3 regions of the Rossellomorea sp. GQ25 genome follow, and region 3 is predicted to be linked to each of the others. Evidence: riboswitches for the same ligand, from Rfam matches in the RefSeq annotation. Region 3 holds a riboswitch; each other region holds the start of a gene.
What was found. Region 3 has a riboswitch for lysine ahead of AC6CIB_RS14670 (aspartate kinase). Riboswitches for the same ligand answer to the same signal wherever they lie in the genome.
Positions count from the first base shown of each region.

Region 1 (11,053 bases), on a different contig from region 3:
ATCGTTAGTATTAGACCTTCAAGGCAGTCGATTTGCGATCATCGGCAGGGATGACCTTGATGAACCTGGATATGTAGAAAGTGTATTCAAGCTAACGGAGGAAGAAGCGGATGAGTTGAGGGACTTCTTAGGAGAAATCATTATGTAGTGGTTCTAACAGCGCACGATAAAGAATGAAGTCCACCCCACTCTCACATACTACAAGTATGAAAGGTGGGAGATAATATGAGTAAAGAACCAAGAGACAAAGAAGAAGAAGTATATAGTGACTTTTCCAACGTTGAAACATACCGTAATTTTATCGTTCCGGAAACACTGCCTGAAGGGCCATATGGCTCTCCCCGAGGAAAGCATACTCCCGTTGAGAACAAAAGTACTCCTTGGAAAGAAGGGCAACGATATTACAGTGCTTTCAACTATGAAAATAAATCACTTCATCAGGATATCCCACGTCAGGAGCCTGGATCACACCCTGTTCATGCAGATCCCGATGTGAATGAAGAACCTCCATATACTGAAAATAAGTAAAAGCACAAAAGGAACAAACTTTACTGTTTGTTCCTTTTGTACATTATTTATTGACTTTTTTCACAAGAAAATAAGCGCAGCCAAAATTACAGTATTCATACAAGTAATCCTTATGTGTACTCACCTTTGTGTCAAAAGAGGCTTTTTGATTATGATCATCAAAGAATCCTTTTAAGCGGAGCTGGCCATATCCCCAATCCCCAAGGATAAAGTCGTATTTACTTAAGATGTCGCTATATCTTTCCTTAAATGCTTCCTCGTTGAATCCGTCTCTAAATTCCTCAACGATTTCGTAGCATGTATTCTGCACACAAATCATCTTGTCCACCCACTTTCATTTCCTTATCTTAAATTATAACGGATTGTCCATTAATTACTATGAAAAATTGTCATAAGAGATGGACACCCTATCAAATAGGGGGTGTTTAACTTGAATAAATTCATTCTGGGTACAACTGTACTAAGTATTGCCCTAATCGGAACTGCTTGTGATGGAATTGACACGGCCAATGAAGAAATGTTTCACGACAATGGAAATACCATTAACGTGAATGACCGGGAGGACCTGTACAACGAAAATAGCTGGACGAAAAAAGGAGCTCACCGCGGTGAGGACTTCGGTTATGTTCGTCAACAGAAAAGTCCCACAGGTGGTCAAACCATTTCCACAAAGGATATGTATAGCATCAATCGAGAACAAGTAGCCGACACGATCAGCAAAATGAGTGTCTCTCTTCCAGACGTAAACGATTGTTCCACTCTTGTCACTGACGAAGAAGTGCTGATTTCATACGTGACGGACAAAAAGGATAAAGATGGCCGTTTTGAAGTAGCAGACCAAGTAAAGAAAACAGCCATGTCGGTTATTCCCCGTTGGTACCATGTATATGTGACCGATGACAAGAGCCTGATGCGCAATGTAGAAAACCTGGCCAAAATGGATAGCGATAGCCGTAACGCCAACACAGCCATTGATGATACCATCAACCTTATGCTGCAGGATTCCCCTCAGGGAAGAGATGTAGACGCAGGTGAAAACCCAAATGGTGAAATGACATCTGAGAAATACGAAATGCAAGACGACGATGTCCACAAAATCAACAAAGACCGTCAAAAGCGAAAAGATAACACAGATAACATGGTCGATTAATTAGAAGACAGAAGAGACAGGCATCATACCTTGCAGGATTTGCGTCTCATGTCATACTCTTTGCTACAAAAAGGACTGACTGTTAGAGATCTTCTCCTTCAAGTCAGTCCTTTTATATATGAAAAATTATGCCTTTTGAACCTCTTGCTCACCGGCTGCTTGTCTTGCTTTAGCGGCTGCATTAACTTGCTCATCTGCATGGTAGGAAGAACGAACGAGTGGTCCTGCTTCACAGTGACTGAAACCTTTTTCCATCGCTGCTTCACGTAGTTTAGCAAACTCATCCGGGTGATAATATTTCTGTACTTTCAAGTGTTTCTTAGATGGTTGCAGGTATTGACCTAATGTCACAATATCAACATGGTTTGCACGCAGATCATCCATTGTTTCAAGAATTTCTTCCTTCGTTTCCCCAAGACCAACCATGATACTTGATTTTGTTGGAATTTCCGGATTTAATTCTTTTGCACGACGCAGGAATTCCAATGTACGATCGTAAGTAGCACGGGCACGAACTCTTGGAGTCAAGCGACGAACGGTTTCGACATTGTAGTTCATGATATCTGGCTTTGCATCCATCAATGTCTTGATATTATCGAAAACCCCACCCATATCAGAAGGCAATACTTCAATCGAAGTGAAAGGACTCTTACGACGAATGGCACGAACCGTTTCAGCAAAGACTTGTGATCCACCGTCTTTCAGATCATCACGTGCAACAGCTGTAATAACTACGTGCTTCAAGTTCATTAATTGAACAGAATCTGCAACGCGTTCTGGTTCTTTAAGATCTAGTTCAGTTGGAAGGCCTGTTTTTACTGCGCAGAAACGGCATGCTCGTGTACAAATATCTCCAAGAATCATGAAGGTAGCTGTTCTTCTAGTTCCCCAACATTCATGAATATTAGGACAACGAGCCTCTTCACATACTGTGTGAAGGTTGTTTTCACGCATCATTTTCTTCAAGCCCATATAGTTATCATTCGTATTCAACTTTATTTTAAGCCAATCCGGTTTACGAATGTGTTCATCTTTCTTACCCATACCCCTCATCTCCAATCCTAAATAATTCTGACTTAGGCAAAGAGTGAAACGCTTTCTAAATCGTTCATCTTATGTAAAAAAAGCCATCATCAATATACTTCTTTTGTCACTTTATCATACTAAAAAAGTGAAAACAAGCATGTGATACCCTATTACCATTTATTGATGATTATGAATCCCGAGGAACGATACAAACTAGAAGTAGGCCCCTAAAAATGGAGGGATTATTTTGTACAAACGATTGGTCTTAGCCTTTGTGGCTTTTTGCATGGTGATAAGCCCTTGTCAAACCTTTGCTGCAAAAAAGCTGACAGAAGAACAGATTCACACGAAAAGGATGGAGTTATTTCAGAAAAGCGCGGCTCTTACTAATATTCCCTGGTACTATCTCGCTGCTATTGATCAGTACGAACGCAGTCTACGTTTTGCCCGCAAAGATAGGGAAAAGCCCTCTTCACTTATATCGATCTATATGGAGCCGGAAAAATGGGTCGGCCCTCTGAACCCTAACCGGGAAGATGACAATCCTGAAACGATCGCCCTATTCAACGGGATAGGCCGTGATGGAGATTTCGATGGAAAAGCCAACCTGAAGAGTGATGAAGATATACTGGCTGCTTTGACAGAGTTTATATTACGATACGGAATTGACCGGGATAATTTCAAGCTTGCACTGTGGGACTATTATAAACGTGATAAAACGGTCAGTATCATCATGGGAAATGCAAAAATCTATAAACAATACGGTACCATCCATTTAAACCAGAAAGCCTTCCCCCTTCCCCTCAGATTCAACTACAGTTACCGAAACACTTGGGGTGATGCCCGTGGTTGGGGAGGAAGACGTATTCACGAAGGGACGGACCTCTTTGCTGATTATGGTGTACCTGTAAGAGCGACATCGTATGGAATCATTGAGATGAAAGGATGGAACCGGTATGGAGGCTGGCGTATCGGGATACGTGACATTAATAATACGTATCATTATTTTGCCCACCTTAGTGGTTTCTCTAAAGATCTTCATATAGGTCAAGTGGTGGAACCGGGAATGGTTATTGGTGGTGTTGGGAGCACTGGATACGGACCCCCTGGAACATCAGGGAAATTCCCTCCCCATCTCCACTACGGAATGTACAAGGATAATGGTTTGACGGAATGGTCATTTGACCCTTACCCTCACTTACGAATGTGGGAACGGCAAGACAGAATCAAAAGCAAAAAACGTTAAAAAAGCAGACAATGGTTATCCCATCGTCTGCTTCATCTTTTTACTCTTTACACCTTTTTTTTGGATTTGGAAACAGCGTTCATGATACTAGCTGCTAATCCACCCCAGATGATGACTATTCCAACAATCATCATTGCAATCGCACTACCAGTCATGTTAGCCAACCTCCTTATAGCTTTCAGCTTCAGTTTTGGCATTCCAGCGTTTGAATGAGAAGGCAACACCTGCAAGAATTGCGAATCCTGCAACAAACCATCCGCTGTAAAGGATGAAGGCATCAGAGTAACCTCCATAGTTTCCAGTTTCAGTTTCAAATTCTCTTAATAAATTCATTTTGAATAAACCGAACATCATCCATCCAAGAACGATTGGTGTGATGACACCTAAGCATACTTTCCACCAGGCGCCAAGCTGAATATCCGAGATTCCATTAGCGTGAGATTGGAATGTACCTAACTTGCGCAGGAACCAGGCAATCACTACTACTTCAACTAATCCGACGAATGCTACACCAAACTGGTTGATAAAGTAATCTGCGGCATCCAGGAACAGTAATCCGCCCTGAGTGGCAAATAAGATTGAGATGATCGCAGAAAGACCCCCACCGAATAGAACGGCTTTCGTACGGGAAATTCCGAACTTTTCAGAAACCCCTGCTACATACGTCTCCGTAATCGAGATGAGTGATGACAGTCCCGCTAACACCAGGGAAGCAAAGAACAAGAATCCGAATAAACCGTTAAGAGCCGGGAATTCGTTAATGATTTGCGGGAATACCACAAATGCCAATCCAACTCCCCCGCTTACTACTTCCTGCACCCCAACACCTTGAGATTGAGCCATGAAGCCTAAAGCAGCAAATACTCCAATACCTGCAAGTAATTCGAACCCTGAGTTACTGAAACCTGTGATGAATGCATTATTTGTAATATCCGATTTCTTCGGAAGGTAACTGGAATACGTAATCATAATCGCAAATGCGATGGATAAGCTAAAGAAAATTTGTCCGTATGCCGCTACCCAAACACCAGGGTCAGCTATTTTGCTGAAATCCGGTTTGAAGAAAGCATCTAAACCATCCAATGCTCCAGGTAATGTTAAAGCGCGAACAACAATGATTAAGAATAAAATAACTAGTGCCGGAATAAAGATCTTATTCGCTACTTCGATTCCCTTCTTTACTCCTTTGAAAAGAATCCCCAATGTAATCACCCATACCAATACAAGTGGAATGAATACTCCAGGAACGATACTGCCTGTCTGACCAGGATCAACCGTAAGCTTCAAATAATCGTTGAATAAGAATGACTCCGTATCCTTCCCCCAACCTAAATTGAAAGAAAACACACTGTACGACATCGCCCATGCAATAATGACGGCATAATAGGTAGAAATGACAAATGCGATTAATACTTGCCACCAGCCAAGCCACTCTGATTTCCTATTAAGACGGAAATAAGATAGTGGTGCCGACCCACGGTATTTATGACCTAACGTAAATTCAAGCACTAATAATGGAATACCTGCTGTAAGAAGAGCAAATAAATAAGGAATAAAGAATGCTCCTCCACCATTTTCATACGCTACTGCTGGAAAACGCCAAATGTTTCCCAAACCGATTGCTGACCCGACAGCAGCTAGAATAAATCCTGCTCGTGTTCCAAACTGGGCACGATTCTCCATGTTGGTTCCCCCTAGTTCTTTCCAACTACCATTTTAAGGTATTTGAAATTTTTATATTTTCAGATTATTTATAATCTACAGTCAGTATAGCTAGTTCCAGAGCAATTGTCAAAGCTATTTTTAGATTTTGGAAAGAATTTTTTATTTGAAGACAGGTACTATTTCACTATATGAATTTTGTCGGAATATGAAGAATTGATGATTAGAAAGGTGGAGGTGGAAATCGAGTTTCTCGCTAAGGTTTTTGTAATAATCTTTAACTCTGGCTTATCGACATCCTGCAAAACTATTTTTTTATAACTATCAATATAAAAAACCAGAAGCTCATGAGCTCCTGGTTCTTCTTCATCTTATTGTTCTGAAACAGCTGGTTTTGCTTTTTCACCAAACAGAAAAGCGAATGCGACGATTAATATGATCACAACACCCAGACCGAACAGTGTGCTTCCAGTGAACCCTAATACAAGGTATCCAATTGAAGCAGCAACCGCTCCGATTAATGCATATGGAAGCTGTGTGAGAACGTGATCGATATGATTGCTTCCTGCTCCTGTAGAGGAAAGGATGGTTGTATCCGAGATTGGAGAACAATGATCTCCCAAAACAGATCCAGCTAAAACCGCTGCCATAGCAGGAAGTAAGATACTTACGTCTGTCGCTGCAGCAATTTCCCCGGCGATCGGAAGTAAGATTCCAAAAGATCCCCATGAAGTTCCCGTCGAGAATGCCATGATTCCGGCAACTAAGAACAAGATGACTGGAAGTGCCTGCATAGGTAAGCTTGATTGTTCAACCAGACCCGCAAGATACGTACCTGTTTGCAATTGATCGATCAATGTGACGATCGTCCAAGCGAAGATAAGGATGTAAACGGCTGGCAGCATGGATTTGATCCCTTCCACTACTGCTACTCCAACTGCTTTCCCTTCGATTCCTTTCAAGCTGACTTGACGAAGGAAGAAGATCAACGCCACGAGAAGCCCGAACAAGCCACCATATAATAATGATTTCGTTACATCTGTATTTTCAAAAACCGGCAGGATGTCAAATGATCCAACTGCTTGATATCCTGTCCAGAGCATCATTCCAATCGTGCCGATAACAAGAGCTACGATCGGCCAGACAAGATCACCTACCGATCCTTTCGAGCTGACAGGCAGATCATTTTTCAATTCGCCTGGAATCTCTTTTTCGGGATCATATAGGGCTCCCGTTTCAAGTGCTCTAACTTCATGCTCTTTCATCTTTCCAAAGTCCAAGCCTTTAGCAGCCACCATGATCACAAGCAGGACAGCTGCCCAGACATAAAGGTTCATTGGTATCATTTGAACGAAGGCTGAAAATGCTGTGTACTCTGTGATACTGTGTGCAGCCAGAATCGAACCGATAATACCGATAATGTACGCTCCCCAGCTTGAGATTGGTGAAACGACACAAATGGGTGCCGATGTCGAGTCAATGATATAGGCTAGTTTTGCACGTGAAATTTTGTGACGATCTGTAATGGGTCTCGAAACCTGGCCAACAGCAAGGGCGTTAAAATAGTCATCAATAAAAATTATGATACCTAAAACGGCTGCAAGAAGCTGCGCCCCTTTTCTCGTTTTCACACGTTTCATCGCCCATTCACCGAATGCGCGGCTACCGCCGGAAATGTTCACAAATGCTGTGATGACACCAAGAATGAGTAAGAAGAAAATAATATAGACATTCCAGGTGTTGAGTGCTCCATCGGCGACAAAGATGCCTTTAAAGGCGTCCCACATAAAGCTGAATGTTTTCGTAATTGAGAAATCTGCTAACAGAAAGGCAGACGCAACGATTCCTACTCCCAGTGAAAGTAGAACCCGTCTCGTAAGTATAACCATAAGAATGGCTAAAAGGGGTGGTAATAGTGAGTAAATCGTGTTTTCCATAATGTCCTCCTCCTATTTGATAGGGGGGAACCATCGTAGCATGACAGAGGATAATAAAAAAAGGCAACGATAGAGAAGCTATCATTACCTTAGTAAGTAATTTAAGTGCTCCATCACGATCTGTAGCTCCCCATTATAGAGATTCCCTATAATGACAGTGTTATCCTTCTTCAAGATAACCCCAGCAAATACACATTCGACATGCATATTTACTTCGGCAAAAGTTCCCTTTCATCTGTTCTCACAGTTGTCATTCTCAAACAGCTTACTCTTGAACTCTGCGCCTCTACCCCATCGGACTGATGATGTGGTGTGTTATAAAATTTTCTTTATTAATATATCAAACTATCATTCTTTTGACAACTTTTTTTCCTGACTAATTTGTGGGAATTTCAATAGAAGGACTGGATTCCCCTCCACCATTGTTATAAAACTGTGGTACATCCAGGTGAACGGTACCCATGGCAACCAGGATATCCTGCTTGATGGTCTCCGTTTTCGTTGCAAATGGAATGATGATCTGGACATTGACTTCAAGCTCGACAAACACTTTTACAACGGCATTATTAATCCCGAATTGCTCTACCGTAGTTTTAATATCAGAACGCACATCTCCGATCGAATGAAAGCGAATCGGTACTTTTGGACCAAGGTTACCGAGTAACACGTTGTTGGTCGCCTGACCAAGAGGGACCGAGTAAGTGATGCCCTTCGCTGCTTTAGACTTTCCTTCATCGATTTCCACTTCGGTAATAAATTCAAGGTTTTCTAAATTTCCCTCCTCTGCTTCTTGTAGGTTTTGCTGAACTAAGTTGGTGATTTCTGCCTGAACCCGGTTGATGGTCTGAGTATTATATTTAAATGAAACAATGTCGCCTTCTGTATTCTTCACTTCTTCCGTTATATCCGAAATATCAAGAACATCAGCAATTTTTTTGTTTATCGCTTTATTGATAACCAACGTACCGATCCTGCTGGTTTGAGTTTCAGCATAAGCAAGCAGTGTCGGTTTCAAACCTTTGTTAATGATCCACAATCCGAATCCAGTCGAAATCATAAAGAATAGAATCGTGATGATCATCACATATCGAAAAGGCAGCGGCCCTCCTCTTCGGGGTTTGTATGTTTTAAACTTTGACAAAAAAATCCCCCCTTACAAGCTATTTGTATGCAAAGTAAGAGGGGTTTAACGCAAAAAATTTATTTAATTTTAAGAGTTTGGGGTTCATAATCCGGATCAAATCCCGTAATCACCTTATCTAATTCCGTACTTAAATCCATGGCATAAGGAGTTTGTATTTCCTGTCCATCTTCTTCGATGATCCGAATCACCGGTCGATCCGTTACACCTTTATTTTGATCGGTCACAATTCCTTTTCGGCCATCATTCAGCTCGACCACCATCCCGTTCGGATAAATGGCCACAGAAGATCTGAAGGCTTCAATTACATTTGTATCAAACAGAGTACCGCTTCCTGCATATAATACCTCCAGCGCTTGATGTGGAAGCATGGCTTTCCGGTATACACGATTTGAAGTCATGGCGTCAAATACATCGGCCACCGCTATGATTTTTGCAAAGGGATGGATATCCTCACCTTTGATTCCTCGTGGATAACCAGAACCATCAAGCCTCTCATGGTGCTGGTACGCGCAGTGAGCAATGATCAGGGACACAGAATGAAGCTGTCGCAAAATCTCAAAACCGTGTTCTGAATGCTTCTTGATTTCACAAAATTCGTCTTCTGTCAGCTTTCCTGGTTTCAGAAGAATTTCCTCCGGCACAAGCATCTTACCGATATCATGCAAAATTGCTCCCACGCCTAACTGCTCGAGCTGTTTAGTAGACAGTTTAAGTTCCAGGCCTATGGATAACGTATACAAAGTCACATTAAATGAATGATGAAAAATATAGGAGTCATATGTGAAAACATCCGTCAAAATGGTTAGGAGATCATGATTCGCCTTTACTTCAGACAAGACTACATCAATCACCTGCTTCAATTGCTTAGCACTATCTTCAATCACGAGCACACCAGGTGGCGCTTTCGATGCGCTTAGTTGATTAAAGGCCATCTCAATATTGTTTACAGCTTGCTGTCTCACCTTACTCGAAACAGTTCCCTTTACATGAATTCCCCTCGAAAGGGAGTCTTCAATATAGACATACTGAATACTAAGCTCCTGCAATCTGGAAATCATGCGGTCTGTAATCGGAACGTTATCATGAATTAAAGCTTGACCTCTCATATTATATACGGTTGTAGCTAGAACCATGCCCGGTTTCAAAGCCCTAGTTGATATAAGCCTCATAGAATTCTCCTATGTAATTCTTTCATTTTTCGACAAAATTTCCTAGTATCTCCATTATAAAGGATAAAAACGTTCTTGCAAGATGTATTTCCTGATATAGTGTTAATTATTCATGAAAGAATATGGCTCTTTCGTAAACATTGTGGCTTTTTTACAGAAGAAAGCAGTAGTTGAATTTCCGCTACAGGATGCTCGCTTTCCGCGAGGCGGGCGGTGAGCCTCCTCGTCGCTGCGCTCCTGCGGGGTCTCACCTGTCCCGCTTCTCCCGCAGGAGTCGAGCACCTTCCGCTCCAATCAACTTTCTCAGCATGTTTTCTTATAAAAAGTTTTTTTGAATTGCCACCTCTTTAAAAGAGACCATTGGTCAATTTCCACTTGTGTAATAGAAATTCTGTTTTCTTTAGATTGTCTTTTGTTACCTTTAAGACTGTCATGAAATTTTTTTATAGATGATGAGGGGAACTGCGTAGACTCCTGCGGAAGCACGGGCGTGCCGAGACCACGTTCGGCTAAGCTGAGGAGGCTCAGCCGAACGCTAGCTGCAAGCAGAGCGGTTCTCCTCACCATCCAGCACACGCTTGTTGACAGAGCTTCTGGCAGATCTTATGTTACAAAACAACAATCTTTTGCGAAAAGAGCCAAGAATATAAAGCGAATGGTGATATTCACCCAACAAAAAACCAGTGCTCTCAAAAAAGCAACTGGTCCTTCTTAACACTTATATCATTTTCAACAATGCATCCCGGCCGATCATGCCTGGCGTGATGCCGCGATTTTCTGCCTCATAGGTGATGGATTCCAGAGGGGCATCCAGGAGCTGATCGATGGTTTTTACACCGACAGCTCTTCCTGCAATGATTCCTCTGTCTTTCAACTTCTCATTTAGTAACGCTACGTCCAGTGCTCCACACATTATATATCCTATATCACTCGTCACAACGAGGAGATTGGTTTTGGGCAGTTCAACAGAAATCGCTAAAAAGGTATGTCCCTGAATGGTAATCGGAGATACATTCATCATGTGTCATCGCTCCTTTCCCTCATATGTATGACGTGAGGATGGAAACGGTGATACATTTACTGCTTTAATTTCCACTGGAGGATGTCTCGTAAAAACTCAGGCATAAAGTATTTTTTTTCAAGTCTTTGAAGGTCTGGAAAGAAGTGGCCAAACGTGAACATATCAGGTAA
Region 1 is NZ_JCAXEQ010000003.1:405,266-416,318, reverse strand. Features, by position in the region: gene AC6CIB_RS12875 (DUF3055 domain-containing protein) at 1-148, shown strand, start outside; gene AC6CIB_RS12870 (cytosolic protein) at 226-528, shown strand; gene AC6CIB_RS12865 (YutD family protein) at 572-847, opposite strand; gene AC6CIB_RS12860 (YhcN/YlaJ family sporulation lipoprotein) at 950-1,678, shown strand; gene lipA (lipoyl synthase) at 1,805-2,722, opposite strand; gene AC6CIB_RS12850 (M23 family metallopeptidase) at 2,991-3,950, shown strand; gene AC6CIB_RS12845 (methionine/alanine import family NSS transporter small subunit) at 3,998-4,105, opposite strand; gene AC6CIB_RS12840 (sodium-dependent transporter) at 4,107-5,633, opposite strand; gene AC6CIB_RS12835 (Na+/H+ antiporter NhaC family protein) at 5,984-7,549, opposite strand; lysine riboswitch at 7,665-7,846, opposite strand; gene yunB (sporulation protein YunB) at 7,926-8,690, opposite strand; gene AC6CIB_RS12825 (HD-GYP domain-containing protein) at 8,750-9,862, opposite strand; gene AC6CIB_RS12820 (YunC family protein) at 10,581-10,883, opposite strand; gene AC6CIB_RS12815 (bifunctional metallophosphatase/5'-nucleotidase) at 10,940-11,053, opposite strand, start outside.
Region 1: it holds a riboswitch for lysine, as region 3 does, so the genes downstream of both, AC6CIB_RS12835 (Na+/H+ antiporter NhaC family protein) here and AC6CIB_RS14670 (aspartate kinase) in region 3, are expected to answer to the same signal.

Region 2 (11,053 bases), on a different contig from region 3:
GTTTCTTCCGTCCAGAAGGTCCATTCCGAATGGGTGCGGGTGGATGTGTTCCAGCGGTTTTCATCCCGTATGGCATCTGTGACGAATCGGAATTGGGTACGTTCTTTCGGTAAGATATCGAATGCATTCAATGCCTGCCCTTTGCTTTCTTTCAGTAGCGTGTCCCCTTTGTATAATTGAGAGGTTTGGTTTTGGACAGATACATTGTATTCCGTACCCCCGGTGTTTCCTTTTCCTCCGTCAGCCCATGCAGGGACATTGATTTGAAGAGAATCCCCTTGTCTTCTAGGTGCCCAGTATCCGTCTCCAAGACTTGGTCGGACGACCGGTGAGAACCAGTTCTCTGTGATTTTTTGTCCTTTTGTATACGTCATCAGAGGTTGACGGACCTGCCATCCCTCATCGAGTACATTGGCCTGATGGTACCAGCCTGTGTCTTCTGTTGCCGATACATATTCAGTACGGGCGCTTGGAAGTGAAACCTTTTGAAGGAAACCTACCGCTCCTCTTGTATGTGGACGAAGGTCATAACGGAATTCTCCTCCATCAGTTTCAACTGGTGAATTGTAGCGGGTGTCGATTTTCGCTAAGTCCTTGCCCTTTGGTGCATAGGTCAAGTCTTTCGGAATGGATCCTTTATGGACATCCATTAGGTCATACACATATGGAGAATCAACGGATCCTTCCACCTGCAGCCTTACATTCCCTGAACGGACTGATTTTACGAGCTTCTCTCCTTCTTTTTTACTGATAGAAGCAACGGTAAGTGGATTGTCCGTATACTCCGGAGTACCAGCGTATTGGCTGAATTCTTTATCTTCATTGTTCACAATGATGACAAGCTTTGCTCCTGCAACTGCGGCATTTGTAGCTTGTTGTGAAACGCTCACTTCTGCATTTCGATCCACTACGACAGCCTTTCCTTTTGCCTTCAATCGATTAAAGTCTGCAGTGCTTCCATTTCCGGCATACACGGTGGACAGATTATACTTTCCATCCAATAAGGTGCTTCCTGCTAACGGGATGTCATCCAATTCTTTTCCTTTAAAATTGATCGTCAATAGTGGCTTGGTCAGGCGCCAGCGTGTCAGCTGCTCGAAGTATCCACTTTTCACTTCCTTGGTCGGAACGGCATATAGTTTATCAATCCACACTGGCATTAAATATAAACTCGTCATTGGCATGTCACCGATGGTTTGATGGTACTCCATACGTCGATAATTCGCTTCTGCTTTCTTCGGTACCTCTACTTTGATTTCCTTCGCTTTTCGTGCATCAAGCTCGACAGTTTTAGGACCGTTCAGCTTTACTTCCGGATTTCCAACAAGGGCTACTCCGGCGTGATCCGTATCCACATCGACATCCATGAGTGACATAGCGGAATAAGTGCCTGGCGGCAGTCGAAGCTCGAGTGTTCCATCGACGCCCACTACTTCTGGCTCCATTTTTTCACTGAACAGTACGACATAAGCCTGTCCTTTCGATCCGTCACGATCGGTTGCATTCAATGTAAGAGGATATCTTTCCTCTTCTTTGACCATCGCCATCGTCGTGCGTACAAGTTCTGTTCCGTCCTTTTTAGCTGTCAGGAATCCTTGGTAGCGGGACCCTGTTTCGCCAAGTGTGGAATCGAGTGTTACATTCACGTCCACCGTTCCGCCTGCCGGAACCGTAACGGTTTGATCAGAGACTGTCAGCATACCGTTTGGCGCCTTTTCTCCCTCCGCATTTGTAAAGGTTGATTCCAGTTCAAGAGTGATTTCTTCCTCACTATCATTTGTATAGGTCACTACCTTTTCTACTGCAGATGCTTGATCATGAGGCCATTTAAAGAATCCGAATGAGACCGATCCTGTTGCTCTAACTTGTGAATCCAGGGCAGCTGCTATGTCCACCCTGCCTGTACCGACATGATAAGGTTGGTAACCATCTAGCTTCTTTGTCGTATTCATTAGAGCTTGTTTTAATGTAGTGCCGTCCCAATCAGGATGCTTTTCGGCTAAAATGGCAGCTGCACCCGCAACATGAGGAGTCGCCATTGATGTACCATTTAAACTTTTGTAATCTCCGGTTCCATCGGAATATTGAGAACGAGCTGCTACAATCCCTACACCAGGAGCAGATAAATCAGGTTTTAGCCCCATATCTCCATAGCGTGGACCTTTTGATGAGAAATACGCCAGTTCATCCGCTTTATCCACTGCCCCAACTGTCAATGCTGAATCTGCTGCTCCTGGGGAACCAATCGTACCTTCCCCTCCTCTGTTACCGGCAGCAATGACGAATAAGGTTCCATTCTCATCTGTCAATCTATTCACCGCTTCTGCCATTGGATCTGTTCCATCACTCGGCATATCGCTTCCAAGACTCATGTTGACAATTTTAGCATTCTCAGAAGCCCATTCCATTCCATCAATGATCCAGGAATCCTGCCCATATCCTTGGTCACTTAAAACTTTCCCTACCAATAAACGGGCATCAGGTGCGACACCTTTATGTTTACCATCACCTGCACCTGTCCCAAGCACGGTGGAGGCAACATGGGTCCCGTGACCATTGACATCCTTTACTTCTTCATCAGGCACAAAACTTACGGCTTCATCAATTTGACCCGTTATATCCGGGTGCTCAGAGTCGATTCCAGTATCAAGAACCGCCACCTTGACTCCTTCTCCTGTATAGCCTTGTTCCCAAGCGGCATCCGCTTCAATTTGCGGCACACTTTGATCAAGGGCTGCTTCTACACGGCCATCCAGCCAGATTTTATCGACCCCGTATTCAAATAGGGGTGCTTTCTCCGTTTCTTTCTTTTCACTTTGAACGGTGACATCTTTCCAGAATGTTTCTGCCTGCTTTTTCTGTGCAGAAAGGGCCGCTCCATTAATGCTTTCCAAGTCTCTTACTTTCTTGGATCCTTTTGGGGCCGGAGTTGCTGAGAAAGCCTTAGCCTTTGTTTCTTTGTATTCTACGATGACAGGTACAGACGCTTGATTCTTATCATCATACCCGTACTCAATCAATTTCGTAATATTAAATAAATCTTCATCCATTTTTCCTGCGGCCATATAAGGCATGGCAGAGTTCGGGAATACGAATGTGTCATCTTTGATGGTCATGACCCTGACACCTTCACCATTCTTTTCAGCAGGCTCTACATTGATCATTTGTTTGCCATTTTGGAGGGTCGACACCTTTACCACATCACCAGTGATGAGAGTGATGGTATGTTCCCCTTTGATTGCTTCATTCTTATCAACCTTAGACTCCTCGAGTTCCTTCCCGTTGGAAGAGATACCAAGTGCATCTACCTGGAACATCGAACCTGAAATCATCGTCGCAGCAATCGAACCAACGAGAAGTGGTTTCACGTTAAGCTTTTTCATGAACATTCTCCTATTCTGTTAAAGTCATTTGTTAATTGATTCATATATGAGTAGATTCTTGCTGAGGATAAAATAAAGAAGGTATGTAGTCCTATAAAATTAAGATATAGAAATAGACTACTTGGTTCAGATTCTGTCAAAGGTCACCTCCCAAATTATATTGTCGTTTGCCTATCTCTGGATGCAAACTTGTTTCTCTAGGAGTAGTTTTGTAGGTCTGGGGTTAATTAAATTGTAAGTCTCAGCACAGCCATTTCTCAATTGGGGTTATTTTTCAGGAGTAAAGAACTAGTCTTAAAGTGACCATTGGATTCCATTCAACTTATTTATGAAAAAAGATATAAGAAGGGGTTGAGCCATTCTGACTCTGTAACAACTTAAGGGAGCAATTGAAGGACATAATTCCGTTGTATAAAGTCTGTCTGGATAAGTTTCAGATCACTATTTGGTGAGCGATGAATACAATCCAAACCAGCATATCTAAACCTGCCTAAAGTCCCATGAAATTATATTAAAAAAGTCGTATTCCTGTTCCCTATTTGAAGACAGAATAATAGTGGGGAGACCATTTTGAAAGTTGGGTTCATCCATTACTTGTAAAACGTTAGGAAGAGGGTTTAAGAATAGACAAAAAAGAAGAAGGCAGCATCTCATTAGACGCAGCCTTCTTTGAATTCTTTTTATACAGATGTTGTTTGGGGTATGGACTTTCAGGGTGGGAATTAGTACCCATTCCAATATACGAACCCTTTACTTATCGACTGAAACCCTCTTTCCCCTGTGCGGGATTGTTTGAGCAGTTTATGCTACAGAAGAGCTTGCTTGTTCATTTCTTCAGCAAAAATAGCTTTAAACCTTTTGGAAAATCGGGTAAAGATGATAATTTCACACTCCAAATGCCATACTGAATAATGGTCATTCAGATAGTTAAATTTCAATTTGAAAGGAAAGACCTCCCTATTTACCGGTCATTCCGAACTAAATCTGCATACGATTCACGTTCAATTACGATCCGTGATTCCCCATCCTTTACAAACACAACCGCCGGACGGGGAATACGGTTATAATTGCTCGCCATTGAATACCCGTAGGCTCCTGTACTGAACACCGCCAGTATATCACCATAATTCGTCGGCGGAAGCATCAGATCCCAAATCAGCATGTCACCGGATTCGCAGCATTTTCCTGCGATACTCACAAGCTCCGTGCATTCCTCTTGTGGTCGGTTTGCCAGGACCGCATGGTATTTCGCCTGATAGAGGGCGGGACGGATATTATCCGTCATTCCCCCGTCAATAGCTACATATGTGCGAACATCAGGGATGATTTTCTTTGAACCAACTTTATACAAGGTGGTTCCCGCTTCTGCCACCATACTTCGGCCCGGCTCTACCCATACTTCGGGTAGCAGATATTCATTCTTTGCAAAATAGGTCTTCACACTATCGGTAATCGATTTCACATACATTGGAATCGGCAGGGGCTGGTCTTCTTCCGTGTACCGGACACCAAATCCTCCGCCTATATTCAGCACCGGCATCGTCACATCATACTCGATGCGGATTCGCTGAAGGAAATCAGCCAGTACTTGAATGGCCTGATCAAACCCTTCCCGTTCAAAAATCTGAGAACCAATATGGGAATGCAACCCGAGTAATAAGAAGTACGGCTTGCGGATAGCAAGTTGAATCGCTGTATTCGCCTGTCCATTGGAAATGCTGAATCCGAATTTCGAATCCTCCTGTCCCGTCGTAATGTACTCATGGGTATGGGCTTCCACGCCAGGCGTGACCCTGATCAGGATTTGAACCTGCTGTTCGCGTTCCTTGGCCAGGTCATGAAGCAGCTCAAGCTCGAGGAAACTATCGACGACAAAGCAGCCGATCTCAGCTTCAAGAGCCATGATGAGCTCCTCTTCCGACTTGTTGTTCCCGTGGAAATGAATGCGCTCAGTGGGAAATCCCGCCTCCAGTGCCGTATACAATTCCCCACCGGACACGACATCCAGGGAGAGATGTTCTTGTTCCGCAAGTCGTACCATCTCTTTACATAGAAACGCTTTACTCGCATAGGCGACCTGGTACTGCAAACCACTTTCCTTGAATGCATTCCGGAACAGTCGGGCATTCTCACGGATCATTCCTTCATCGTAGACCATTAATGGCGTCCCATAGGTTTCCACCAGATCACCCGTGCTCATTCCCCCTATTTCAAGATCTCCACGAACATTCATATCAACTGTACTCATATCCTAAACTCCTTTTGACTCTCTCTAAAAAAACACAAAAAAACCGTATGAAGCGATGCTCATACGGTTTATCATCAGTATTCGGAGACATGATGAAGATTATGTATTAACATCTCTTCAATAGTTCTCCACAACTTTTTCATTGTGACAGTCCAACATTTCTTCAATGCTGGCCCAACAAAAAATAGAATTGGCTATTTTCTGCTTCGGCGATCTGCCTTTCTCTTCTTATCTCAGAATCCATTATTCTCAAAGAAGGTACTCATCATACTCGCGCCTCTATTATCAGAGAGTGATCTATTATTTTATTGGAATTACTATATCATCCTCTTGAAATGGTTGTCAATGTTTTTTCGTCTCCCTACGATGGACGACCAGGAGGACATTTTTTCACCATTCTTTTAATACATATACAAGGAAACTATTTTAGGAGGATAATAGATGTCAAATTATCAAGAAGCCGCTCGATTTGAACATGGTTTTTGGCTGCAGGTGCTTGGAGATCATGCCCGGTTTATCCATGACTCCCTGGCTCCAAAAGAAAAAGAATCCATCACTGCCGCCAATACGTTTAAAGAGGAGTGGGATCAACTGCTGGTACGCTCGAAAAAAAATCCCGATATTTCTTTAAGCAGGCAGGCAGAAGAGGTTAGTCGCCGCTTCAGGAAATTCAAACTTGAACTGATTGCACGTCATTTAACAGGGGATATCAGCATGGGTCTTGGCCCCACATTCCTAAATCATATGGTGAATGAGCTCGAAGAATACCTCCGCGTTTTGAAGTACTTAACCAAAGGTGAAAAACCGCCCATTTTCCACGAGCTCCACCACCACCTCCTCTGGCTGTTAGATGCGGCGGGGCATGCTGGAGCCATCTCCGACAATATGGACCGAGTTGAAAAAAAAATCAAGAAGCAAAGTGATGAATTCACAACGGATTTTGAAGCCTTTTACTTAAAGGCCGTTGAAATGGCAGGATTCCTGCGGACAGAAGTGAGCCACTTCCCTGCCCTCGAACGGTTCAATGACGATGTAAAACTTGAGATGAAGCTGTTTATGGGATTCTTGGATGAAATTGAAGAATTGGAATTAAGCAAGGCCGCACTCGGTACCTTCGCCGCTTTAATGGCCGATCATATGCTGAGGGAAGAATGCTATTACTTAACGAAACTCGCAGAAGCAACCAGCCAGCAAGATCCTGACTGTGATCCTACAAAGCCTCGGCTTTAGTTCCTGAACCCTATTCATAAAAAATCCCCGGAATTCAAATTCCGGGGATTTTTCTTAATCCAGTTTTATTTCGAAAGGTTTCAAGTTGACTGGCTTATCATTCATGCTTAATGTCTCAAATGGGACGATTAGTGAGTAGTCCTCAAGGTTGGCATCCTGTGGTAATGCAAAAGTGGATTGAAAACGGAGGGTATCCTTATCCACTGTTTTCGTTTTAGCACTTCTGAGCATATGATTCAACATCTCATTATAATCCAGTTCATCCTTGACATTTCTTTTAATATCTTTTGATGGGATCAACTTAACAAATTGAGCAAAGTTCTCTAAAATGTCATATCGAAATTGTTTTTCTTTGATATGATCGATGGTGAAATCAACTGTCACCTTCCCTTTTGCGTTTTGGATATCTTCAACCCTGATCTGATAACCGAAACGAGGGCTCTTCACCTGGAATGGAGGGGAAGCCTTTAATGAGTTGATGGCATCTTCATCCGCACGCTCCATATCTGCCTGGACATTCAACGAACGTGCCTTGTCACTGAGTTTACTCCTAAATAGCTCCCGGACCGTCTTTTGAACCTTCCCATCTATTTTCTTTGTTTCAATTATGTCAGCACCGGACTTCGATAGCCGGTTCCCCAGGTCATCGAACACGATAAGATTTAATGAATCCTTCTCCGATTCTACTGTATAGGTATACTCCAGGGTGGTCGTGGCTTTCCCCTTCTTCACCGATGTCATCTGCAGCTCGAACTTCCCGTCCGGTGATTCTGTCCTAGCGGTTGTTTCGATGGTTTCAGACGGAATCCGCTTCACCGGTACGTCAAAAGACCAGGTGCCATTTACATCAGCCATATGGGTGAACGTTAATGGAAGTGTGAAGTCCTCCAGCGGTTCCTTTCCATCCCGGTAGAACTCGATCGAACCTACGAATTCATCTCCATCTTTTTTTAGACCTGAGCTTCCTGATCCCCATTGATTCTGATCCTTCCCGTCGAAGAGGTGATAGCTATAGCCGCTCACCGGACGGTTTCCTTCATCCATATGTTCAATGGATAAATTATCACCTTTCGCTTTAAAGGTGACCCCGATGATGTTTCCGTCATAATACGTACTTGTAATCGTCACATCCACATCGTTGGAAGTGGCAGCCTGATTGACTTCGGTGACTTTATCGCTTGAATAGAGTTCTTTTCCGACCTCAGACCCGACTTTTTCATAAATCCCACCAAGTACGGGTAGTTTAGCCAGTGCATTGTTCACAGGCGCGAATAGGAAGCCTGATATGAGAACCATGGAGGCTGCTGCCGTAGTGAAAGCTGCACTTACCTTAACCGTTTTTTTTCGGACCTTTTGCTTTCTTCCCTTTTCGATTCCAGTTGAAATCGCCTGAAAAACCTCATCTTTCGGTACTTCGATGTGATCCATTTCTCCCTCAAACCATTTTCTGTCCATACTGATTCACTCCTTCCAACAGCTTTCTCAAGTCCATTTTTGCACGGTGAAGATACGTCTTAACCGTCCCTTCAGGCGTATCCATTGTTTCGGAAATCATTTTGATCGACTGACCCTGGAAGTAAAATAAGATAATGACTGTTTGATAGTGCTGATTCAAGGATGCCATGGCCGTGATCAAGTCAATCCGCCCCTCTACATCCGTTTCTTCTGTAATGAGGGCATTGTCGAGAAAATCATCCCCCGTCAGGACAAGTCTGCTTTGCTTTTTTAGATAGCTGTATGCCGTATGTATCAGGATCTTGATCAGCCAGGTACTGAAATACTCCGGATTCTTCAACCGGGATATCGACGTAAATGCCTTAAAAACCGTCTCCTGCACAACGTCCAGGGCATCTTCTTTATTTCTCACATACAGGAATGCCGTCCGGTACAGCTTCTCGCTTTCTGAGTGGATTAACTTTTCAAATGCCTGTTCATTCCCTTTGATTGCTTTTTTTACGAGTTTTACATCCATTGATTAACCTCCTGTCATTTATTAGAGTCGGGTGGGGTGGGAAAAGTTTCAAGGAATTTTTTTATGGGGTGGGCAAGGGGAGCGACTACCATTTTTTTCAAAAAGACGCATAAATGATGAAAAGAGACGCATTAAGTTTAAAATCGAAGCAATTATTTTTGATAATGACGCAATTCACCTCGAAAATGACGCAATCATGGACGATTTCGACGCAATTAAGTAGATCGGATGGGGTCAGCAGGCACGAAGTATGAATGAAAATGGTCCAAAAGCCAAAGAAAGATTGAAATAACCTTTTTTAACCTCCATCGTAAGGCTTTTCGCTTAAAAAAGAAGCTTATCCCCAGCGATAAGCTTCAATCTGCCCGTCCTGTATAAATCATCACAAAGTGGAGGACCGCTTCTGTTGATTCCATATTGATATAGCTATGGCCTTTATCTGCATGGAATTTGATCGAGTCATACTGACCGAGCTCGAATACGTCATCCTGCACCTTCACACGTACTCTCCCTTCCATGACGGTGACAAATTCAATCACCCCGGGCTGGTGGGCGTCGGCACGGTACTCACTGTCCGGTTTCAGGAAGGCCCTGTGGGTTTCCAATGAGCTATAGCCTGAGGAAGTAAACATCGGTTCCAAGGTCAAGGATTCATTGGCACTGATCACTTTGCTCCCTTCATTTTTCCGGGAGATCTGGACTTCTTGTTTTTCCACGAGAAGGGCCGAGATGGGGATCGCGAGCCCGTTCGCGATTTTCCAGATGATCGTCAAAGATGGATTCGCCTCTCCCCTTTCGATCTTGCCCAAAGTCAATGTACTGACATCGGTCATGGCCGCGAGCTCCTGCAGATTGAGCCCGCGCTCATGTCGTATATGTCTCAGTGTCATCCCGACGTGCCGGGCCAATTTTTCCGGATCCTGCCACGTTAAACCGTCATTGTTCATATTTCTACCTCTTTCTATAGACAACGTTTGAAGTATATTATAATATATATAAAATAAATTATATTATATATTAAGAAGGGAGTACTCATCATGAAAGAACTGGCTCTCGGTGTCATTGCATCTATGTTCTTTGCCGTCACCTTTATTCTGAACCGGTCCATGGAGCTCGCTGGTGGAAGCTGGATGTGGAGTTCATCCTTGCGCTTTTTGTTCATGCTCCCCTTCCTTTTCCTTATTGTAGGTTTAAGGAAGAATATAAATCAAGTCTGGATTGAAATGAAGAAGAAACCATTCGAATGGCTGACGTGGAGCTTTGTCGGATTTGTCCTCTTTTATGGTCCTATTACCTATGCGGCAGCGTATGGACCGGGCTGGCTTGTAGCGGGCACGTGGCAGTTTACCATCGTCGCAGGCATCTTACTCGCTCCCTTGTTTTATACTTCGGGACCGGTCAAGCGCAGGCACTCCATTCAAAAAAGGGCCCTCTCCATCTCTTCGATCATTTTAGTGGGAGTCCTTTTCATCCAGCAAGAAAATGCCAGTGGATTGTCACCTTCAGAAATGGTCATAGGTGTCTTACCTGTGATCATCGCAGCCTTTGCTTATCCACTTGGAAACCGTAAGATGATGGAGGTGTGCGGCGGAAAGCTTGATACCTTCCAACGTGTGCTCGGGATGACGATTGCAAGCACTCCCTTCTGGTTGATCCTGGGGTGCTATGCGTTTTTCAAGGTAGGGGCACCTAGCACGCCGCAAGTGACGCAATCCTTTATCGTCGCCATATGTTCAGGTGTGATTGCGACGTCCCTGTTCTTCATCGCGACGAATCAGGCGAGGCACAATCCCGGGAAGCTTGCCGCAGTGGAAGCGACCCAATCGACTCAGATTCTGTTCGTCATCATGGGAGAAGCGGCCATCCTGTCCGTTCCATTCCCATCAGGATTCGCCCTTATCGGCATCCTCCTGATCATCGCAGGAATGATCATCCACACCATGAACGTGAAACGAATGAATGCCGGAATGGTCAAACCCGTTAAATCGGTCAGCTAAAAAAAAGGAGGGGCATCCTGGATGCCCCTCCTTGAGTTTTATTTAAAGACCTTTCTTCTCATCCACTGGGTCGCAGCCCATTTATCTCCGATGACAACCGGTGCCCCACCATGCAACGTCAAGTCGTTCAGCTCCTGGTTATCATAGAAATATTCGAAGTAGACGGCCATCCCCTTTTGCGGAGAGACAGAGAAATTCAATTTCGGGAAGTACGTTTCCCCGC
Region 2 is NZ_JCAXEQ010000002.1:228,561-239,613, forward strand. Features, by position in the region: gene AC6CIB_RS06920 (S8 family peptidase) at 1-3,383, opposite strand, end outside; gene lysA (diaminopimelate decarboxylase) at 4,345-5,631, opposite strand; lysine riboswitch at 5,745-5,921, opposite strand; gene AC6CIB_RS06930 (DUF2935 domain-containing protein) at 6,073-6,861, shown strand; gene AC6CIB_RS06935 (DUF4179 domain-containing protein) at 6,916-8,316, opposite strand; gene AC6CIB_RS06940 (sigma-70 family RNA polymerase sigma factor) at 8,297-8,833, opposite strand; gene AC6CIB_RS06945 (helix-turn-helix domain-containing protein) at 9,190-9,780, opposite strand; gene AC6CIB_RS06950 (DMT family transporter) at 9,871-10,830, shown strand; gene AC6CIB_RS06955 (2OG-Fe(II) oxygenase) at 10,869-11,053, opposite strand, start outside.
Region 2: it holds a riboswitch for lysine, as region 3 does, so the genes downstream of both, lysA (diaminopimelate decarboxylase) here and AC6CIB_RS14670 (aspartate kinase) in region 3, are expected to answer to the same signal.

Region 3 (11,053 bases):
AAGTTATATAAGGCTAAGAAGTAGTAATAACTAACATTCAGGGGGTATTTAACATGGCGAGAAAAGTATTAGTACTTGGAGAAGTTCGGGACGGATCATTACGTAATGTTTCCTTTGAAGCGATTGCGGCAGGTAAAACAGTATCTGAAGGCGGAGAAGTTGTAGCAGTTCTAATCGGCAAAAGTGTAAGCGCTTTAGGCAATGAAATGATTCAATATGGTGCTGATAAAGTAGTGGTTGTGGAAGATGATAAACTGGAGCAGTATACGTCAGATGGATATTCACAAGCAGTTCTATCGGTTATTGAGCAAGAGAAGCCTGAAGGAATCATCTTCGGACATACTGCACTTGGAAAAGACTTGTCTCCTAAAGTGGCCAGTAAGCTAAGCACAGGATTGATTTCTGATGCAACTGATCTTGAAGAAGCTGGCGGGAACCTCGTTTTCACAAGACCGATTTATTCCGGGAAAGCATTTGAAAAGAAAATTGTGACTGGCGGTGTGATTTTTGCGACGATCCGTCCAAATAACATCGAGCCTTTAGCGAAAGATGAGTCACGTACAGGAGAAGTTTCTTCCCTTTCCGTTGATATTAAAGACTTACGCACAATCATTAAAGAAGTCGTACGTAAAGCAAGCGAAGGTGTTGACCTATCTGAAGCGAAAGTCATTATCGCCGGAGGACGCGGAGTGAAAAGTGAAGATGGATTCAACCCGCTTAAAGAACTGGCGGATGTTCTTGGTGGAGCTGTAGGAGCATCTCGTGGAGCATGTGATGCCGACTACTGTGACTATTCCCTGCAGATTGGTCAGACAGGTAAAGTCGTAACACCTGACCTTTATATTGCATGTGGTATTTCTGGAGCTATCCAGCATTTAGCGGGTATGTCGAATTCAAAAGTCATCGTTGCGATCAACAAAGATTCTGAAGCGAACATCTTTAATGTAGCGGATTATGGAATCGTGGGTGACCTGTTCGAAGTGGTGCCGATGCTGACTGAAGAGTTTAAAAAGCTTAAAGTATCCTCTTCTTAAATTCAATTGACGTTTTAAAGTAGCGTCTATAGGGTATGAACATATTATGTAGTAAAAATAAGGATGCAGCCGGATGGCTGCTCCTATTTTTCTACCCTGTATATTCCGTTATCTGAAGGGAATATTACCTACGAGCAGATTAATAGCATCACAAAAAAAACGGTGATATACTAACGTTACATTCAAAGATTTTAGGAGGCGCATATAAATGGCAATTACACACGCTACTGATCAATCATTTTCAACTGAAACAAATTCTGGACTGGTATTAGCGGATTTCTGGGCACCTTGGTGTGGACCTTGTAAGATGATCGCTCCAGTACTGGAAGAGTTAGATGGAGAAATGGGCGACAAAGTAAAAATCATCAAAGTTGACGTTGATGAAAACCAGGAAACAGCAGGTAAATACGGGGTTATGAGTATCCCGACTTTAGTTGTCCTTAAAGACGGTGAAGTTGTTGATAAAGTAATCGGATTCCAACCTAAGGAAGCACTTGCTGAACTATTAAACAAACACGTATAAGATAATCTTTTATACACCGGGGCTCGATTTGTGAGCCCCGGTTTTATATTGTATTAAAATATCTATCAGACAGCTAGATCCTGGTTAATCAGCCCTGATACTTGTTGTCTTTGACCAAGCCGCCTCACTCTATGGCAATCAAAAAAATCAGATCGTATGAAAAATATAAATGCTTAACCCATTAAACCAACTTCTGATTGGAATCCATTCATTGAAAGCCTTACAATAGGCTAAGAAGGAATTTCAGACTGAGTTGGTTTTTTATTTGGAGAGAAAAATTAAAAGTGATTAAAATTAAAGGTGAACGGTCTTTTACCACACTGAATTTCCTCAAGCTACCAGTGTGCTTAAACAGAAAAAGTCTAATCATTTCTCATTTACAGGAGTGATTCGATCCTGTTCATTCAACCATCACCGTCTATAAATGGGCAGACAAGAGAGGAGAGAGACGATGAACCCTACCATTACAAATAAATTAGCTCTATTACCGGATCAACCGGGATGTTATTTGATGAAAGACAGACAAGGTACGATTATTTATGTGGGTAAAGCAAAAGTATTGAAGAATCGTGTGCGCTCTTATTTTACCGGTTCTCATGATGCCAAGACTCAACGGTTGGTAGGTGAAATTGAGGACTTCGAGTACATCATGACCTCTTCTGATTTGGAAGCCCTTGTGCTTGAAATGAACCTGATCAAAAAATATGACCCTAAATACAATGTCATGTTAAAGGATGATAAAAGCTATCCGTTTATCAAATTAACGAACGAGAGGCACCCAAGACTTATTACGACCCGCAAAGTCCAAAGAGGGAAAGGCCGATACTTTGGTCCGTATCCCAACGCAGGAGCCGCTAATGAAACGAAAAAACTTCTGGATCGTTTGTATCCGTTACGAAAATGCACTACCCTTCCTGATAGAGCCTGCTTGTATTATCATATGGGTCAATGTCTGGCTCCTTGTATCAAAGAAGTAAGCAAAGACACATATAGAGAAATGACTGACGAAATTTCCAAGTTCCTGAATGGCGGATACAAAGATATCAAGAATCAATTAACGGTGAAAATGAAGGAAGCAGCAGAGAATCTGGAATTTGAGAGAGCGAAGGAATTTCGTGATCAAATCCTTCACATTGAGGCGACAATGGAAAAGCAAAAGATGACCATGACCGATTTCACTGATCGGGATGTGTTCGGATATTCCGTAGATAAAGGCTGGATGTGTGTACAAGTATTCTTTGTGCGTCAAGGAAAGCTCATTGAACGGGATGTGTCACTCTTCCCTCTCTACAATGAACCCGAGGACGAATTTCTGACTTTCTTAGGTCAGTTTTATTCGAAATCCAATCATTTTAAGCCAAAGGAACTATTTTTGCCAGAGGAGATTGATGAAGAACTGGCTGCTAAGCTGATAGAGGTGAAAATCACCAAGCCTAAACGGGGAAAGAAGAAAGAGTTGGTCAAGCTTGCCGAGAAAAATGCGAAGCAGGCGCTTGAAGAAAAATTCGCTCTGATTGAAAGAGATGAAGAACGGACGATTAAGGCGATAGAACGTCTTGGGGAGCATATGGGCATTTATACTCCTTTCCGGATCGAAGCATTTGATAACTCGAATATTCAAGGTTCGGACCCTGTGTCTGCGATGATCGTATTCCTTGACGGGAAACCGGCGAAGAAAGAGTATCGAAAGTATAAGATTAAAACCGTGAGAGGCCCTGATGATTATGATTCCATGAGGGAGGTCGTTCGCAGACGGTATACGAGAGTTTTAAAAGATGGTCTTCCTTTACCGGATCTCATTATCATCGATGGGGGAAAAGGGCAGATTGAAGCGGCGAGGGATGTCATTGAGAATGAGTTGGGGTTGGATATCCCGCTTGGCGGCCTTGCGAAAGACGATAAGCATCAGACGTCGGAACTGCTGTATGGGAATCCCTTGCAAATTGTTCCTCTTGAAAAGAGAAGCCAGGAATTTTACTTGCTGCAGCGGATCCAGGATGAAGTCCACCGATTTGCCATTACGTTCCACAGACAGCTTAGAGGAAAGAGCGCCTTCCAGTCGACTCTTGATGACATTGATGGGATTGGTCCGAAACGAAAGAAACAGCTATTAAAACACTTCGGCTCCATGAAGAAGATCAAGGAAGCAACGGTTGAGGAATTTATTGAGATAGGGATTCCAGAAGCTGTTGCTAAGGTATTGGTGGAGAAGTTGAAATAGGGGATGTTAGAAACAGTAAATGCAGTTGATTATGATAGTTGATTGGAGTGGAAGGTGCTCGACTCCTGCGGGAATAGCGGGAAAGTACGAAAAGCCGAGGGGCTTTGCCTAGGGGCGACAAGCATAAGACGAGTCTGCCGGAAAGGCGCTCTTTGCCTTTTTGGCAGACTTGGCTTATGACCTCGAGCCCCTAAGCCCCGTAGCTGGACAGTTGAGACCCCGCAGGGCGAAGCCCGAGGAGGCTCAACTCACGCCCCGCGGAAAGCGAGCACCTGGAGCGGAAATCAACCACTAATCGCTCCTACAAAATAGCAACAGAATTTACGACGTGAAACAATAATTAAAATGAATTTAATTTGGAAATGTGCATTGAATCACAAATTCTTATGTGCTATAATTAACGAAAATTTATAACATTATCACTTTTTAAAGTGGTGATAGAGGTGCGAGCTTCAAAAGTACAGGTAAAGAGGAGTATGAGCTCTGTTGAGATGCCTGGAAAGGGGAGATTCGCCGAAGTGGTTTTGGTCTCATGCTGATTCCGCTGGTTCTACGTTTAAGAAATGTAGGATTGTCAAGATGATTCAATCTTGGAGAGCTATCTCACAATGCCCATGAACCTATTTTGTATGTTCTGCTGTATGTTCATAAAGCAATGAGATATTATTCTCATTGCTTTTTTTATTATCCAGCGCAGGTGATGAACCTGTTCCATGAACGTTTAGGATGATTGTGATTGTACTCTTCACCATCAAAAAATGAGTCGTAACGATGCACTCAATGAGAAAGAGGGAGAAGCTGTGAGTATTATTGTTCAAAAATTCGGTGGGACTTCAGTAGGTTCTGTAGAAAGAATTCAAAATGTTGCGTCAAGAATCGCAGAAGAAAAAGAAAGAGGAAATGATGTTGTGGTCGTGGTATCTGCCATGGGGAAAACCACGGATACACTTGTTGGTTTGGCAAGGGAAATTACATCACAACCGAGTAAGAGAGAAATGGATATGCTTCTATCTACAGGAGAGCAAGTCACCATTTCACTCCTCACGATGGCCCTGATTCAATCCGGACACGATGCCATCTCATTCACAGGCTGGCAGGCCGGGATCGAGACGGAATCCGTTCACAGCAATGCGAGGATCACCAATATTCATACTGAAAAGATGTTGAGTCACCTTCAATCGGGAAGAGTTGTGATCGTAGCAGGATTCCAAGGGATGACAGAAGCGGGGGAAATTACAACTCTCGGTCGTGGTGGATCGGATACAACCGCCGTTGCGATTGCAGCTGCCCTGAAAGCAGAGCGCTGTGATATTTATACAGATGTAGACGGGGTGTATACGACGGACCCGCGTTATATTAAAGGAGCAAGAAAGTTACCGTCCATTTCCTATGATGAAATGTTGGAACTGGCTAATTTAGGGGCTGGAGTCCTGCATCCACGGGCAGTGGAATTTGCCAAGAACTATCAAATTCCGTTAGAGGTCAGATCCAGTATTGAAAAAGTTGAAGGAACGTATATTGAGGAGGAAGCAAGCATGGAACAAAACCTGATTGTGAGAGGCGTAGCATTTGAAGGTGAAATAACGCGTGTAACTGTATTTGGACTAGGGAACGCATTAACGGGACTATCTTCTGTGTTTACCACTTTAGCCAAAAATCATCTGAATGTAGATATTATTATTCAAAGCCAGACCGATCAGAATATGACCAATTTATCATTCTCTATTAAAGAACAAGACCTGGAGGAAACCCTTGTCGTTCTGGAACGAAACAAAGAGCAATTAGGATTCACCCATGTTGAACATGAAAGTGAGCTTGCAAAAGTATCGATCGTTGGCTCTGGTATGATCTCAAATCCAGGTGTGGCAGCGGAAATGTTCGAAGTGTTAGCTCAAAATGATATCGTGGTGAAAATGGTCAGCACGTCTGAAATCAAAGTATCTGCAGTCGTAGACGAGAAAAATATGCAAAAAGCAGCAGGCGTCCTACATACCGCATTTAACCTGGACGCGGTGAAGATGGAAGAAGTCACGTTATAATACCCAGTAGCAGAGAGCGGGACAAGTGAAAAAGGGTTGCCCCATCAATTGAAGGGCAACCCTTAATTAGAGTATGAAAGGGATGTCGGTAAGGACTATTCTACTTTATCTTTCTCGTCCCATCTTACAATCACTTTCACTGAATGACTCCGTTTATGTAGTTCGTCGGCAGCTTCTGCCACACATTTCTTTTGTAACTGTACTTGTTCGGCTAGAAAGCCCGTTTCCAGTTTGAATGTTACATCCGACTTTAAGGCAACGCGTCGTTCTATCACCGGTCCGCTTATTTCAAAGGTCATCTCATTCTTTTTTTGTTCCAGAAGTGCAAGAGTTCCCCAGCCGGCTTCAGCGAAAAACGATATCAGTTCCTCTGATGACTGAAGGGGGAATTTCCGAGAGAGTTGTTTTCCACCCCAGTATAAAATATCGGGTGTATGCTTTCCTAAAATTTCTGGAATCAATATGTCACGTAACATTTCATATCCGAAGATTGGAACGGACAGTTGATGTACTTCTTCTTTTTTCTGTTCCAAGTAAATCCCCTCTTTCTATAAAACTATTATATACATGAAAAGGGGATTTATCATCCCATACCTCGAAAAAATGACCTTGGGATATTTTGGTGATATAACTTTTATTTGATATTTATTTGAATTTTCGAACATTTAACCAGACAATACCTCACCTTTTCTGTTATCAATATATTGAAAATATTTTTGCGGTATTGTCGAATTTATGTATACGTTTTCTTGACGCTTCCACTCCTTGGGAGTAAAATGAACATGTCACATTATTGTTACAATATAAAATATGTATCGTCGTCTAGTCATTCTTAAAAATGCATTAGAAAACGAATTCATATTTTATCATTAAGGGGGGTAAATCATGGCTGGAAATCGAGAATTTAATTATCGCAGGCTTCATTCATTGCTAGGTGTTATTCCAGTTGGATTATTTTTAACACAACATTTAGTCGTGAACCATTTTGCCACTGGTGGGGAAGAATCATTTAACCAGGCGGCACACTTCATGGAAAGTCTACCTTTCCGTTATTTCCTTGAAATTTTTATCATCTTCCTTCCATTGTATTTCCATGCAATCTACGGAATTTACATTGCATTCACTTCTAAGAACAATGCAAGTAAGTTTGGTTATTTCCGTAACTGGATGTTTTTACTTCAACGTGTGTCTGGAGTAATCACATTTATTTTTGTTACTTGGCATGTATGGGAAACAAGAGTAGCAGCAGCATTTGGGGCTGAAGTGAACTTTCAAATGATGGAAAACATCTTATCTAATCCATTTATGCTAGGGTTTTATGTGCTGGGTGTTCTTTCAACGATCTTCCACTTTGCGAATGGTTTATGGTCATTCTGCGTGAGCTGGGGAATTACAGTTTCACCTCGTTCTCAATTAATTGCTACATATGTTACGATCGGAATCTTTGTAGCGTTATCGGTTGTCGGTATGCGTGCAATTTTTGCCTTCGTATAAGAAGAAATAGATACGAGTCTAATAGATTAAATAAATGCTCTGAAGTATGGTAGGAAAAGGAGTGAGTCACGATGAGTAAAGGCAAAATCATCGTTGTCGGTGGCGGTTTAGCCGGCCTGATGGCCACAATTAAAGCAGCAGAAAAAGGAACGCAAGTAGATTTATTCTCACTGGTACCCGTTAAGCGTTCTCACTCTGTATGTGCACAAGGTGGTATTAACGGAGCCGTTAATACCAAGGGAGAAGGAGATTCTCCTTGGGAACATTTTGATGATACAGTATATGGTGGGGATTTCTTAGCGAACCAACCGCCTGTTAAAGCAATGACTGAAGCGGCACCGGGGATTATTCATTTACTTGATCGTATGGGAGTAATGTTTAATCGTACACCGGAAGGATTACTGGATTTCCGTCGTTTCGGTGGAACGCAGCATCATAGAACAGCTTTCGCTGGAGCTACGACTGGTCAACAATTATTGTATGCGTTGGACGAGCAGGTTCGTCGTCATGAAGTAGCAGGGCTAGTGAATAAGTTCGAAGGTTGGGAATTCCTTGGCGTTGTGGTGGATGATGAAGGAGTGGCAAGAGGAATCGTTGCTCAAAACCTTCAAACGATGGAAATTAAATCGTTCGCAGCTGATGCAGTCATCATGGCAACAGGAGGACCTGGAATTATCTTCGGTAAATCCACCAACTCTGTTATCAATACAGGTTCAGCAGCATCGATCGTATATCAACAAGGTGCTTACTATGCAAATGGTGAGTTCATTCAAATTCACCCGACAGCCATTCCAGGGGACGATAAGCTTCGTCTCATGAGTGAATCGGCCCGTGGTGAAGGTGGACGAGTCTGGACATATAAAGATGGAAAGCCGTGGTACTTCCTTGAAGAGAAGTATCCTGCATACGGAAACCTTGTACCCCGTGATATCGCAACACGTGAAATCTTTGATGTGTGCGTAAATCAAAAGCTTGGTATTAACGGTGAAAACATGGTTTACCTGGATCTATCTCATAAAGATTCAAAAGAGCTTGATATTAAGCTTGGCGGAATCATCGAAATCTATGAGAAGTTCATGGGTGATGACCCACGTAAAGTACCAATGAAAATCTTCCCTGCGGTTCACTATTCAATGGGTGGACTATGGGTAGATTATGATCAAATGACCAATATCCCTGGTTTATTCGCTGCTGGTGAGTGTGATTATTCTCAGCACGGAGGTAACCGTTTAGGAGCGAACTCATTACTATCCGCTATATATGGTGGTATGGTTGCAGGTCCTAATGCTATTAAATATATTGCAGGGCTTGAGAAAACAGTTGAATCCGTCCCTTCTTCTCTTTTCGATCGTTATGTAAAACAGGAAGAAGAAAAATGGAACAACATCATGTCCATGAATGGTACTGAGAACGCCTATGTCATTCATAAAGAACTTGGTGAGTGGATGACGGATAACGTGACCGTTGTACGTCATAACGATAAGCTGAAACAGACAGATGAAAAGATCCAGGAATTAATGGAACGTTACCAAAACATCAATATCAATGACACGGCTAAATGGAGCAACCAAGGGGCAACATTCACCCGTCAATTGTGGAACATGCTGCAACTGGCACGTGTTATTACAATCGGTGCTTTAAATCGTAACGAGAGCCGTGGAGCTCACTATAAACCTGACTTCCCTGAACGTAATGATGAAGAATTCCTGAAAACAACGATGGCTAAATACAATGCTTCAACGAATTCACCTGAATTCCATTACGAGGAAGTAGATACTTCACTGATTGCACCACGTAAGCGTGACTATTCTAAGAAAAAAGGGGGGAATAAATGATGAGTGAAAACAAAAGAGTCCGTTTTATCATAACTCGTCAAGAAAGCCCGGAAACAGCCCCTTTCCAAGAAGAGTTCGAGCTTGATTACCGTCCGAATATGAACGTTATTTCTGCACTGATGGAAATTCGTCGTAATCCGGTCAATGCAAAAGGGGAACAAACTACTCCGATCAACTGGGATATGAACTGTTTGGAAGAAGTATGTGGAGCTTGTTCAATGGTGATCAACGGGAAACCAAGACAGTCTTGTACCGCTTTAGTTGATCAATTAGAACAACCGATCCGCTTGGAGCCTATGCGTACTTTCCCTGTTGTTCGTGACTTGCAGGTAGACCGCAGTCGCATGTTCGACAGCTTGAAGAAAGTAAAAGCATGGATTCCAATTGATGGAACATACGATCTTGGTCCCGGACCGCGTATGCCGGAGAAAAAACGTCAATGGGCGTATGAATTATCTAAATGTATGACATGTGGTGTTTGTTTGGAAGCATGTCCTAACGTAAACAGTAAATCGGACTTCATCGGTCCTGCTCCATTATCACAGGTCCGTTTGTTCAATGCTCACCCAACGGGTGCCATGAATCAGGATGAGCGACTTGAATCGATCATGGGCGACGGAGGCCTTGCGAACTGCGGGAACTCTCAAAACTGTGTTCAATCATGTCCAAAGGGGATTCCTCTAACGACTTCCATTGCTGCACTAAACAGAGAAACAACGTTCCAAATGTTTAAAAACTTCTTCGGAAGCGACCATATGGTTGATTAACAGGTAAACAAAAAGCACTTTCCTTTGGGGGAGTGCTTTTTGTTCTTTATAGGTTTCTTATTTTTCAAAAAAAGCTTATAATAAATAATGAATGATCATTCATTTTCTTATCTTATATTCATTTTCCAAAAGGAGGAGCCATTTTGAAACATTTTACATACATTGAAGATATAGAAACATGGCAAAAAGAATTTTCGTTTTCAATCCATATAAAGGTTCGGTTTTCCGAGACTGATATGTTTGGACATATGAACAATACAATTCCATTCACTTATTTCGAAGAAGCTAGAATCGAATTTTTTAAACACAAAGGGTTTATGCAAAACTGGGTAAAACCTGAACACGATACGATTCCTGTCGTTGCAGATTTACAATGTGATTTTGTCAAACAAGTATTCTTCGACGAACAGCTGAAGGTGTGTGTAAAGGCGAATAGTGTGGGGAAATCTTCAGTGGATTTACACTATATGGGTCTGAATGAAAAAGAAGAGGTTTGCTTTACAGGTAGAGGAACCATGGTCCAAATATCAAAACAGACTGGAAAAGGAGTCCCTTGGACGGAAGAAATGAAGGCGAAGCTTGACTGCAAAATGGCGGTTTCTTAGCCTATCGTAGTGTGTTATAAAAACCGTTGCCTATTTTTCATTTAACTTCCTCCTCTATGTCACTCTAAACCCTCCCTTCACATATGATATTCTGACGACCGACAATACCCATCCCCGCGGTTTAAAGCTGGCGAAGGCAAGGAGGGTTACCATAATTGAAGGACAATGATTTTACACACAAACCGTTGCTCACCAAAAGAGAAAAAGAAGTATTCGAACTGTTAGTTCAAGACAAAACAACTAAAGAAATTGCTAGTGATCTATTTATTAGCGAGAAAACAGTTCGAAATCATATTTCCAACGCCATGCAAAAGCTTGGAGTGAAGGGGCGATCTCAAGCTGTTGTAGAGCTTCTTCGCATGGGGGAACTCAAGCTTTAAATGTAAGGGACTGATTCTAATGGCAAACAATTAACGGGTCTTCCGCGGATACCTATTAATGTTTGAATGAGAGTCAGTCTCTTTTAGTTCTGGATCATTTGCGAACTTGTCTTGAATTTTCACCCGAAAAAGGCGAAAATGCTAGTAGGGGAAGT
Region 3 is NZ_JCAXEQ010000004.1:251,025-262,077, reverse strand. Features, by position in the region: gene AC6CIB_RS14690 (electron transfer flavoprotein subunit beta/FixA family protein) at 1-11, shown strand, start outside; gene AC6CIB_RS14685 (electron transfer flavoprotein subunit alpha/FixB family protein) at 54-1,034, shown strand; gene trxA (thioredoxin) at 1,243-1,557, shown strand; gene uvrC (excinuclease ABC subunit UvrC) at 2,009-3,778, shown strand; lysine riboswitch at 4,209-4,387, shown strand; gene AC6CIB_RS14670 (aspartate kinase) at 4,579-5,817, shown strand; gene AC6CIB_RS14665 (YslB family protein) at 5,913-6,350, opposite strand; gene AC6CIB_RS14660 (succinate dehydrogenase cytochrome b558 subunit) at 6,703-7,311, shown strand; gene sdhA (succinate dehydrogenase flavoprotein subunit) at 7,383-9,146, shown strand; gene sdhB (succinate dehydrogenase iron-sulfur subunit) at 9,146-9,913, shown strand; gene AC6CIB_RS14645 (acyl-CoA thioesterase) at 10,057-10,518, shown strand; gene AC6CIB_RS14640 (helix-turn-helix domain-containing protein) at 10,674-10,898, shown strand.